Niveibacterium microcysteis: one gene and its partners. The protein of the gene in region 1 binds, or shares a complex with, the protein of each later gene. Links are inferred from orthologs where the notes say so. Each region holds a gene or a part of one and is shown in the gene's direction. Other genes may lie near its edges.

Region 1 (4,838 bases):
TGATCTGCACCTCGACCAGACTGAAACGCTCCCAGCGCGCCACGAGCCGTACGATGCTGTGCGAAGCCTTGCCATCCTTATCCACCGTAACGCGCCGCTCGCCTTCTTCGGTCAGGTACTTGGTGAGAGCAAGCTTGATGTGCTGAACCGGGTTCGGCCACTTGCCAACCACCAGCGCCAGATAGCGCTTGTCCAAGCCGCCTTCGCGCAGCACATCATGCAGCTTGCTGAGCGCCGACCGCTTCTTGCCGATCAGCAGGATGCCGGAGGTCTCACGATCGAGCCGGTGCGCCAACTCGAGAAACCGCTGCTGCGGCCGCTGCTGTCGCAACTGCTCGATCACGCCAAAGCTCACCCCGCTGCCACCATGCACCGCAGTACCTGCCGGCTTGTTGATCGCCAGAAGCGCGTCGTCTTCAAACAGGATCGGGAACTCACGGCCCGGCACCGGCGCCTTGTCGGCCTTTTCAGCCAGGCGCAATGGCGGAATCCGCACCTCATCGCCCGCCGCGAGCCGGTAGGTCTGATCGATGCGCCCTTTATTCACCCGCACCTCGCCGCTGCGCAAGATTCGGTAGATCAGGCTCTTGGGCACGCCTTTGCAGACGCGGATCAGAAAATTGTCGATGCGCTGACCTGCATCGTTTTCGTCGATCAGCACTCGCTGGACGGCTGGGGGGGCGGACGGGGTTTTGCCTTGCAAGACCATGTTGAATATACTGCTTGGGTTCGTCCGGTACGTCCGGCTCGGGCCGCACCTCGCAGGATGCAGGTACGGACCAGTCGGCGATGAGCTCAGCTCCCAGAGGAACGCCAAGCCAACCGTCGCTGGAGCACAAAAGCTCGCGATGGTACCCAAAAAACACTTGACCACATAGTTGGCGCGCAACTCGCAGAATGCAAGGCCCTGAGCGGTCGGCCGAACCTCGCCGAGACTGCAGGACCGATCAGTACGAATCCCGCGACTCTTTTTGAAAACGAACCATCGCATGACAGCGTTCCCGACAATCTGAGTACGCCGTCCGAATCGGACGGTGCGGTTCGTTCTGCCCGCTTGCGCGCGGGAGAACAACACCAATGAAGCGCATGCTTTTTAATGCGACGCAGGCCGAAGAACTGCGCGTCGCGATCGTAGATGGTCAGAAATTGATCGATCTCGATATCGAATCGGCCGCCAAGGAACAACGCAAGAGCAACATCTACAAAGGCGTCGTGACACGCGTCGAGCCCAGCCTCGAAGCAGCCTTTGTTGACTATGGCGCCGAACGCCATGGCTTTCTGCCGTTCAAGGAAATTTCCCGCGCCTATTTCAAGGAAGGTGTAGAAGCTTCCCGCGCCCGCATTCAGGACGCGATCAAGGAAGGCCAGGAACTGATCGTCCAGGTTGAGAAGGACGAACGTGGCAACAAGGGCGCAGCCCTGACCACCTTCATCTCACTGGCCGGCCGCTACCTGGTGCTGATGCCGAACAACCCCCGCGGCGGTGGCGTTTCGCGCCGCGTTGAGGGTGACGACCGCGCGGAATTGCGCGACGCGCTGGATCAACTGGACGTGCCCACCGGCATGAGCATGATCGCTCGCACCGCAGCGATCGGCCGTGCAGCCGAAGAACTGCAGTGGGACCTGAACTACCTCGCCCAGCTGTGGAAAGCAATCGAAGGAGCAGCCAAGGGCCAGAGCGGCGCCTACCTGATCTATCAGGAAGGCAGCCTCGTGATCCGTGCGATCCGCGACTACTTCTCCTCCGACATCGGTGAAATCCTGATCGACACCGACGACGTGTACGAGCAGGCGCGCCAGTTCATGGCGCATGTGATGCCGACCAATGTGCATCGCGTGAAGCGCTACCGCGACGATGTTCCGCTGTTCTCGCGCTTTCAGATCGAACACCAGATCGAATCGGCGTACTCGCGCCAGGTAAATCTGCCTTCGGGCGGTGCCGTGGTGATCGACCATACCGAAGCGCTGGTCGCGGTCGACGTGAACTCGGGCCGCGCAACCCGCGGCGCGGACATCGAAGAAACCGCGCTGAAGACCAACCTCGAAGCCGCGGACGAAGTGGCCCGCCAGCTGCGCCTGCGTGACTTGGGCGGCCTGATCGTCATCGACTTCATCGACATGGAAAACCCGAAGAGCCAGCGCGAGGTGGAAAACCGCCTGCGCGACGCCCTTCGCCATGACCGCGCCCGTGTTCAGACCGGCAAGATCAGCCGCTTCGGCCTGTTGGAGCTCTCGCGTCAGCGCCTGCGCCCGGCGCTCGCCGAAACCAGTTACATCACCTGCCCGCGCTGTACCGGCACCGGCCATATCCGCTCGACCGAATCGGCTGCGCTGCACATCCTGCGCATCCTCGAAGAGGAAGCGATGAAGGAGAACACCGGCGCGCTGCACTGTCAGGTACCGGTTGATGTCGCAACCTTCCTGTTGAACGAAAAGCGCGACGACATCGCCAAGATCGAGCTGCGCCACAAGGTCAACCTGCTACTGATCCCGAACCGCCATCTGGAAACGCCGGCGCACGAGATCGTCCGTCTGCGTCACGACCAGCTGAACTCGGAAGAGCTGAACCTGCCCAGCTACAAGATGGCGCAGATGCCGGCCGACGCAACCTATGCGCCGCCGTCCGCCAACACCGAAGGCAAGCCCCCGCGCCAGGAAGCCGCGATCCGCTCGTTCACGCCGGACCAGCCGGCCCCGATCGTTGAGCCGAAGACCGAGGCCGCACCGGTCGCCCCTAGCGCGACTGTGCAGCTGGGCCCCAGCCTGTTCCAACGCATCCTGAACTGGTTCCGTGGTGGTGACGCCACCACCGCGGCGCCGGCCGCGAAGCCTGCCGAGACCAAGGACGCGGGCCGCAACGGACGTCGCAACGAGCGTAGCCGTGGCGAGCGCGGTGGCCGTGGCAACCGGGAAGAACGCGGCGAACGCGGCGAGCGCAATCGCGACGCCCAGAAAGGCCGCGACGAGCAACGCAACCGCAACGAAGCGCGTGGCGAAAAAGGCCGTGACCGCCAGGGCGCCAAGCCCGAAGCCGTTGCCGAACAGGCAACCAAGCCGCAACGCGAAGGTGGAGAACGCGGTCGTCGCGATGAAAACCGTGGCGAACGCGCGGAGAAGCCTGAGGGCCAGACGCAGGAACGCCGCGAACGCCAGCCGCGCGAGCCACGTGAACCGCGTCAGCCGCGTCAGCCGAAACCGGCCGCAACTGAAGCCGATATCGCGACCGTGATCGACACCGGCGCCATCGAAGGTGCCAGCGCCGCCCCCGAGATCGCACCGCAAGCGGATGAAGGCGAAGGCACTAGCCGCCGTCGCAACCGCCGCGGCCGCCGCGGCGGCGAACGCCGTAACAACGAAGCTGCGGCGCAGGAGCAAGGCGATAGCGCGAACCGCCCGGTCGAGATCATGTTCTATCCAACACCGGAGGCCGCCGCAGCCGCTGCGGAAGCACAAGCCGCAGCCGACGCTGCGCGCCGTGCGGAAGCCAAAGCCCGCAGAGCCGAACGTGACGCAGAGCGCCAAGCTCACCGCGAACGTCGCCAACGCCAGGCACCGGTAGAAATCATGTTCTACCCGACGCCGGAAGCCGCTGCCGCCGCTGCTGCAGCGAAAGAGGCCGCGACGACCGAAGCGCTTCCCAGCAGTGCGCCGGTGGTCGAGCCTGTCGCCGCGCCAGCCACCGCAGCAAGCGAAACCGTCGCCGTCACCGCAGTCGTTGAGGCAATCGCGAACGAGCCGGCCCCTGCCGTGGTCGAAGCGGCGCCAATCGCTCCGGTTGCGCAGGCCGAGCTTGCTCAAGAGGAACCACTGCCCGTTCGCGCGGCCGCTGCACGCACCCAGGCTCAACTGCCGTTCGACCTGAGCGCGGTGCTGAAGAGCGATGAGCTCGTCATGATCGAAACGCGCAGCGACGCACCGGCAGCACCTGCCGCCGCCCCGGTAAGCTCGGACGAAGCGCCCGCGCGTCGCCGTCGCCAACGGCCGGCGCGCCCGGTCGTCGCCGACGAGCCGCTGCAGCAAGTCGAAACGCGCAACGAGTAAACCAGCTCGGGCCGCACAAACCAAAACGCCCCGCTGTCCTCTGGTCAGCGGGGCGTTCTCATTTGAGGTCGGCACCGCAGCGCCGGTAGCCGACGCACCTACACCTTGCCCGCCTTGATGGCCGCCAACATGGCCACCACACCGTCTTCGCACAGATCGAGCACATGCTCGAAACCCGCGTCACCGCCGTAGTAGGGGTCGGGCACGTCAAGACCCACGCCGTCGGCGATGAAATCCCGGAACAAGTGCAGCTTGCCCGCATGCTCCGGCGGACAGAGTCGTTTCATGTGGGCGAGATGGCCGCGATCCATCGCAACCAGCAAGTCGAATACCTCGAAATCCGCCGCAGCCAGCTTGCGCGCACGCAATTTGCCAAGCTCGTAGCCACGCCGTTTGGCCGCGCGTTGCGAACGCGGATCAGGCGCCTCGCCAGCATGCATGCCCTGAATCCCGGCCGAGTCCACTTCGACGTCGGCGCCCGATGCCGCGATCATGGCCCTCGCTACCCCCTCTGCGGTGGGGGAGCGGCAGATGTTTCCAGTACAGATGAACAGTACGCGCTTCATGCTCTGAGTTTTTCTCGTTGTTGTCTTCGTATTGCCGGCCGCCCACCGCACAGGCGGATCGAAGCCGAGAGTGAATCAGGGTGTGCCGTGCTGATCGGCACCAAAGGCGCGCTGGCGCAGCCGGAACAGTTCATCTCGCGCAGCGGCCGCCTTCTCGAACTCCAGGTTTCGCGCGTGCTCAAGCATGTCCTTCTCCAGTTTCTTGATCGCCTTGGCCAGCGCCTTTTCGTC
Region 2 (2,847 bases), 1.2 Mb from region 1 along the record:
GGCGGGCAAGGCGACAAGAGCGGCGGCCAGCGGGAACATGTGCCGGTGCTGGCGCGTGCTGCTGTTGCAACCGGAATTTCGGGCCTGTTCATGGAAACCCATCCGGATCCGGCCAAGGCGCTGTCCGATGGCCCGAACGCCTGGCCGCTGCAGAAGATGCGTGCGCTACTGGCGACGCTCAAGGAGATCGATCAGCTGGTGAAGCGTCACGGCTTCATCGAAACGACACTGTGATCACGCACGTCGTCCTGCTGAAGCTCAGGCCGGGGGTGGCGGTCGATTCCACCGCTGCCCGCGAAGCCCATGCGGCCATGAGCGCGCTGCCGACCAAGGTGCCGCAGATCCGCACATGGCAGTGTGGGTTCAATACCACGCCGGACGTGTGCGGTTGGGACTACGTGCTGGTCTCCGGCTTCGACAGTCGTGAAGCGCTGGAAGCCTATTTTGTGCATCCAGAGCATCTGAAGGTGGTCGCGCTGTGGGAGCCGATTTCGGACCTGGCTTTCGGCGATCTCGAAAGCTGAAGTCTGCGCACGGTCAAAGCGCCGACATACTCGGCAGCTTAAAATTAAAAAGTTTCATCGGTCATGCGCGTCCGGGACACTCCCCCGTCAGCGGGCGCCGCACCGCCGGTTTTCCGGCGGGTGAGAGGGATGCCGCCCCCATAGGCGGCACAGTCTTGATAGAGAAAAGGGAAAAACCATGAGTGCTATCGTTGATGTAGTCGCCCGCGAGATCCTTGATTCGCGCGGCAACCCCACGGTTGAAGCGGATGTGCTGCTCGAATCTGGCGTGATGGGCCGCGCAGCGGTGCCGTCGGGCGCCTCCACCGGTTCGCGCGAAGCGATCGAACTGCGCGACGGCGACGCCGCTCGCTACCTGGGCAAGGGTGTCCAGAAGGCTGTCGACAACATCAACACCGAGATCTGCGAAGCGCTCGTGGGCCTCGACGCCGAAGAGCAGGCTTTCATCGACAAGACGATGATCGACCTCGACGGCACCGAGAACAAATCGCGCCTGGGCGCCAACGCGCTGCTGGCCGTGTCGATGGCTGTCGCCCGTGCTGCTGCCGAAGAAGCCGGTCTGCCGCTGTATCGCTACTTCGGTGGTTCGGGCGGTATGAGCCTGCCGGTGCCGATGATGAACGTCATCAACGGCGGAGCCCACGCGAACAACAGCCTGGACTTCCAAGAATGCATGATCCTGCCGATCGGCGCGCCGACCTTCAAGGAAGCGCTGCGCTACGGTGCTGAGGTGTTCCACAACCTCAAGAAGATCCTGGACAAGAAGGGCTACCCGACCTCGGTGGGTGACGAAGGCGGCTTCGCCCCGAACGTCTCTGGTGCTGTTGAAGCGCTGGAACTGATCGTTGAAGCGATCGAGAAGGCCGGTTACGTGGTTGGCAAGGACATCGTCCTGGGTCTGGACTGCGCCGCTTCCGAGTACTTCAAGAACGGCAAGTACGAGATGGAAGGCGAGAAGCTGTCGCTGACCCCGGCTCAGAACGTTGATTTCCTTGCTGGCCTGGTCGACAAGTTCCCGATCATCTCGATCGAAGACGGCATGGCCGAAGGCGACTGGGAAGGCTGGAAGCTGCTGACCGACCGCTTGGGCAAGAAGGTTCAGCTGGTGGGCGACGATCTGTTCGTCACCAACACCAAGATCCTGAAGGAAGGTATCGACAAGGGCATCTGCAACTCGATCCTGATCAAGGTGAACCAGATCGGTACCCTGACCGAGACCTTTGCCGCCGTCGAAATGGCCAAGCGCGCCGGCTACACCGCCGTGATCTCGCACCGTTCGGGCGAAACCGAAGATTCGACCATCGCTGACATCGCTGTCGGCCTGAACGCTGGCCAGATCAAGACCGGTTCGCTGTCGCGTTCGGATCGTATCGCCAAGTACAACCAGATCCTCCGCATCGAAGAAGATCTGGGCGATGTCGCGTTCTACCCGGGTCTGTCGGCGTTCTACAACCTGCGTAATCGCTGATCGACTGCCGGCGCAAGCCGGTTGCCGAATCACTGGAAAGGGCCGCTCAGCGGCCCTTTCTCTTTGATATTCCGATAGAATTCGCGCGTTTTCAGCTTCTAATGACGATCGGTTCCACATGAAGTGGCCAGCCCTGATTCTTGTCGCACTGCTCGGTGTGTTGCAGTACCCGTTGTGGTTCGGCAAAGGGGGGTGGACCCGCGTCAGAGAGCTTGACCAGCAGGTGCAGGCGCAACGCGAGAGCAATGCCAAGCTTGAGGCGCGCAATGCGGGCCTTGAGGCCGAGGTACGGGATCTGAAAACCGGCTACGAAGCGATCGAGGAGCGTGCCCGCTACGACCTCGGGCTTGTGAAGCCGAACGAGACCTACGTCCAGTTGCCGCAACAGAAATGACAAGGGCCGCATCGCGGCCCTTCTGTTTTGTCAGGCTTCGCCTGGTTTTGCGCGCTTCCAAAGCACGTCGCTGCCACCTGCGCAACGGTTCAGATGGCGCCCCAGCACGAAGAGTAAATCCGAGAGCCGGTTCAGATACTGACGCACCGGCGGGTGAATGCTCTCCTGGTGGGCAAGTGTGACGATTGCGCGCTCGGCACGTCGTGCAACGGTACGAGCGAGATGCGCCAACGAGGCAGCGCGGGAGCCGCCGGGCAGGATGAACTCCTTGAGTGGCGGAAGCGATGCGTTGTAGTGGGCGAGGGCGTCGTCCAGCCGCAGCACATGTGCTTCAGTGACCATCGTATAGCCGGGGATGCAAACTTCTCCGCCAAGGTCGAACAGGTCGTGCTGGACGTGATCCAGCAAGGTTCTGACGTCGTCCGGCAGTGTCTCGGCCAGCAGCACGCCAAGCAGCGAGT
Region 3 (2,904 bases), 2.4 Mb from region 1 along the record:
GACCGCCCGCATCAATGACCTGACCGGTCATTTCAAGGAACACACCAAGGATCACCACTCCCGTCGCGGCCTGCTCGCGCTTGTCAGCCAGCGTCGTAAGCTGCTGGACTACCTGAAGCGCAAGGAAGTCGACCGCTACCGCAGCGTTATCGAACGCCTGGGCCTGCGTAAGTAATCGACGGCTGTCAGCCGTGATCACGACGCAACTCCCGCGGTTCGGCTGATATCGCAATGCCGGCGAGCCCTACGGGCCACGCCGGCATTGTTCCATTTGAAGCTCCGTTGCGCAGACGCGCGGCATTCGCCGCAGGCGTTGCTCCGCGACGGGCAGACTGAAAGGATTTCCCTTGCTGCCTACTCCGACCAAGAAGACCTTCACGTACGGCTCCCAGACGGTCACCATGGAGACCGGCGAGATCGCCCGTCAAGCACACGGTGCCGTCGTCGTCTCTGTTGAAGATACCGTTGTTCTCGCCACCGTCGTCGCCGCCAAGAACCCGAAGCCGGGTCAGGATTTCTTCCCGCTGACGGTCGACTACATGGAGAAGTTCTACGCCGCGGGCCGTATCCCCGGCGGGTTCTTCAAGCGCGAAGGTCGCCCGACCGAAAAAGAGACGCTGACCTCGCGCCTCATCGATCGCCCGATCCGTCCGCTGTTCCCGGATGGTTTCTATAATGAAATCCAGGTTGTGGTGACCGTGCTGTCGCAGAACCCGGAAGTCGATGCCGACATCCCCGCGATGATCGGCGCTTCGGCCGCACTTGCGCTGTCCGGTGTTCCGTTCCAAGGCCCGATCGGCGCTTGCCGCGTCGGCTACGCGAATGGCGAATACATCCTGAACCCGACCGTTACCGAACTGAAGACCAGCCAGATGAACTTGGTGGTGGCCGGTACCGAAGTTGGCGTGATGATGGTCGAATCGGAAGCAAACGAGCTGCCGGAAGACGTGATGCTCGGCGCCGTCGTTTTTGGCCATCAGCAGATGCAGACCGTGATCAACGCGATCAACGAACTGGCTGATGAAGCGGGCAAGCCGGAATGGGACTGGCAGCCGCCGGCCAAGAATGAGGCGCTCGCGGCCAAGGTTGAAGAGCTCGCGCTGGCTGGTCTGAACGAAGCCTTCGGCCTGACGGTCAAGCAGCAGCGCAGCGACCGTATCAAGGAAGTGACCGCCGCGACCATCGCTGCGCTCGCAACCGGTGAAGACGGTGCGCCGACCGATGCGCAGATCAAGGATCTGTTGTTCGGCCTGGAGTCGCGGATCGTCCGCAACCGTATCCTGAATGGCGAGCCGCGCATCGACGGTCGCGACACCCGCACGGTGCGCCCGATCACGATCCGTACTGGCGTGCTGCCGCGCACCCACGGCTCGGCCCTGTTCACCCGTGGCGAGACTCAGGCGCTGGTCGTTGCGACCCTCGGTACTGGCCGCGATGAGCAAATCATCGATGCCATCGCCGGTGAGTACAAGGAGCGCTTCATGCTCCACTACAACTTCCCGCCCTTTGCGACCGGCGAAACCGGCCGTGTCGGCGCGCCGAAGCGCCGTGAGATCGGCCATGGCCGTCTTGCCAAGCGCGCCCTGGTTGCAGCCCTGCCGCCGGACAACGAGTTCAGCTACACGATGCGCGTGGTCTCTGAGATCACCGAATCGAACGGCTCGTCCTCGATGGCTTCGGTGTGTGGTGGGTCGCTCGCGATGATGGATGCCGGTGTCCCGCTCAAGAATCACGTGGCAGGCATCGCCATGGGCCTGATCAAGGACGGCAACCGTTTTGCGGTGCTGACTGACATCCTGGGTGATGAAGATCACCTCGGCGACATGGACTTCAAGGTTGCCGGTACCGAAAACGGTGTTACCGCTCTGCAGATGGACCTCAAGATCGACTCGATCAACCCGGCCATCATGAAGAAGGCGCTGGAGCAGGCGCGCGAAGGCCGCATGCACATTCTGGAGCTGATGAAGCAGGCCATGGGCGGGCACCGGACCGAGTTGTCCGAGTTCGCGCCGCGTCTGCTGACCATCAAGATCAATCCGGAGAAGATCCGCGACGTGATCGGCAAGGGTGGCGCGGTTATTCGTGCGCTGACCGAAGAAACCGGCACCGTGATCGACATCCAGGATGATGGCACCGTGACCATCGCTTCGGTGGATGGCGCCAAGGCGGAACTCGCCAAGAGCCGGATCGAAGCGATTGCGGCTGACGTCGAAATCGGCAAGATCTACGAAGGCCCGGTGCTCAAGATTCTTGAGTTCGGCGCAATCGTCAACATCATGCCGGGCCGCGACGGCTTGCTGCACGTCTCTCAGATTGCGAATAAGCGCGTTGAGAACGTCTCCGACTACCTCAAGGAAGGCCAAGTCATCCGCGTCAAGGTCATCGAGACCGACGACAAGGGCAAGATTCGCCTGAGCCTAAAGGCAGTTGAGGCAGAGGCGCAGCAACAGCAGCAGTAAGCGCTTCCGTCGTCAAGCAAAGGGCCCGTTCGCGGGCCTTTTGTTTTTTGTGTTGTCCGCGCAGTGGTCGGTGCTTGGTTAGAATCGCCGATCGATTCGAGGTAATTCATGTCCCAGTTCAGTATGTCCGCCGACGCGCCCGATCCGTTGCTTGCCAAGCTCAAGCTGCCGCCACACTCAATCGAGGCGGAGCAGTCCTTGATTGGTGGTCTGCTGCTGGACAACGAGGCATGGGACCGCATCGCTGATCTGGTCAACGAAAGCGACTTCTACCGCGACGACCATCGTCGCATCTTTCGGCACATCGCCACCTTGGTCGAGCAGGGCAAACCTGCCGACGTCGTGACTGTGTTCGAGTCGCTCGACAAGTCGGCTGAGGCCGCACAAATCGGTGGCCTTGCCTATCTGGCCGAAATCGCAAACAACACCCCGTCGGCGGCAAATA

The links. The genes of interacting proteins can lie anywhere in the genome.
Region 2: the proteins of JY500_RS14995 (region 1) and eno are in contact, whole or in part, in a solved structure (PDB 2FYM), measured with the Escherichia coli proteins. The link is inferred for Niveibacterium microcysteis from one-to-one orthologs.
Region 3: the proteins of JY500_RS14995 (region 1) and pnp are in contact, whole or in part, in a cryo-EM structure (PDB 9QH0), measured with the Escherichia coli proteins. The link is inferred for Niveibacterium microcysteis from one-to-one orthologs.

What each region holds. Positions count from the first base shown.
Region 1 is NZ_CP071060.1:3,308,156-3,312,993, forward strand. What follows is about bases 694-4,241. They hold JY500_RS14995 (Rne/Rng family ribonuclease), read left to right. Parts: upstream 694-1,077; coding sequence 1,078-4,041; downstream 4,042-4,241. Other genes in these bases: JY500_RS14990 (RluA family pseudouridine synthase), read right to left, coding at 694-709; JY500_RS15000 (low molecular weight protein-tyrosine-phosphatase), read right to left, coding at 4,140-4,241. Also shown: more of JY500_RS14990, read right to left, coding at 1-693; more of JY500_RS15000, read right to left, coding at 4,242-4,607; excinuclease ABC subunit UvrB, read right to left, coding at 4,683-4,838. UniProt on the Escherichia coli protein: Endoribonuclease that plays a central role in RNA processing and decay. Required for the maturation of 5S and 16S rRNAs and the majority of tRNAs. Also involved in the degradation of most mRNAs.
Region 2 is NZ_CP071060.1:2,096,052-2,098,898, forward strand. It holds eno (phosphopyruvate hydratase), read left to right. Parts: upstream 1-702; coding sequence 703-1,992; downstream 1,993-2,847. Other genes in the region: kdsA (3-deoxy-8-phosphooctulonate synthase), read left to right, coding at 1-234; JY500_RS09515 (Dabb family protein), read left to right, coding at 231-524; ftsB (cell division protein FtsB), read left to right, coding at 2,111-2,386; JY500_RS09530 (cob(I)yrinic acid a,c-diamide adenosyltransferase), read right to left, coding at 2,417-2,847. UniProt on the Escherichia coli protein: Catalyzes the reversible conversion of 2-phosphoglycerate (2-PG) into phosphoenolpyruvate (PEP). It is essential for the degradation of carbohydrates via glycolysis.
Region 3 is NZ_CP071060.1:921,055-923,958, forward strand. It holds pnp (polyribonucleotide nucleotidyltransferase), read left to right. Parts: upstream 1-350; coding sequence 351-2,459; downstream 2,460-2,904. Other genes in the region: rpsO (30S ribosomal protein S15), read left to right, coding at 1-175; dnaB (replicative DNA helicase), read left to right, coding at 2,568-2,904. UniProt on the Escherichia coli protein: Involved in mRNA degradation. Catalyzes the phosphorolysis of single-stranded polyribonucleotides processively in the 3'- to 5'-direction. Also involved, along with RNase II, in tRNA processing.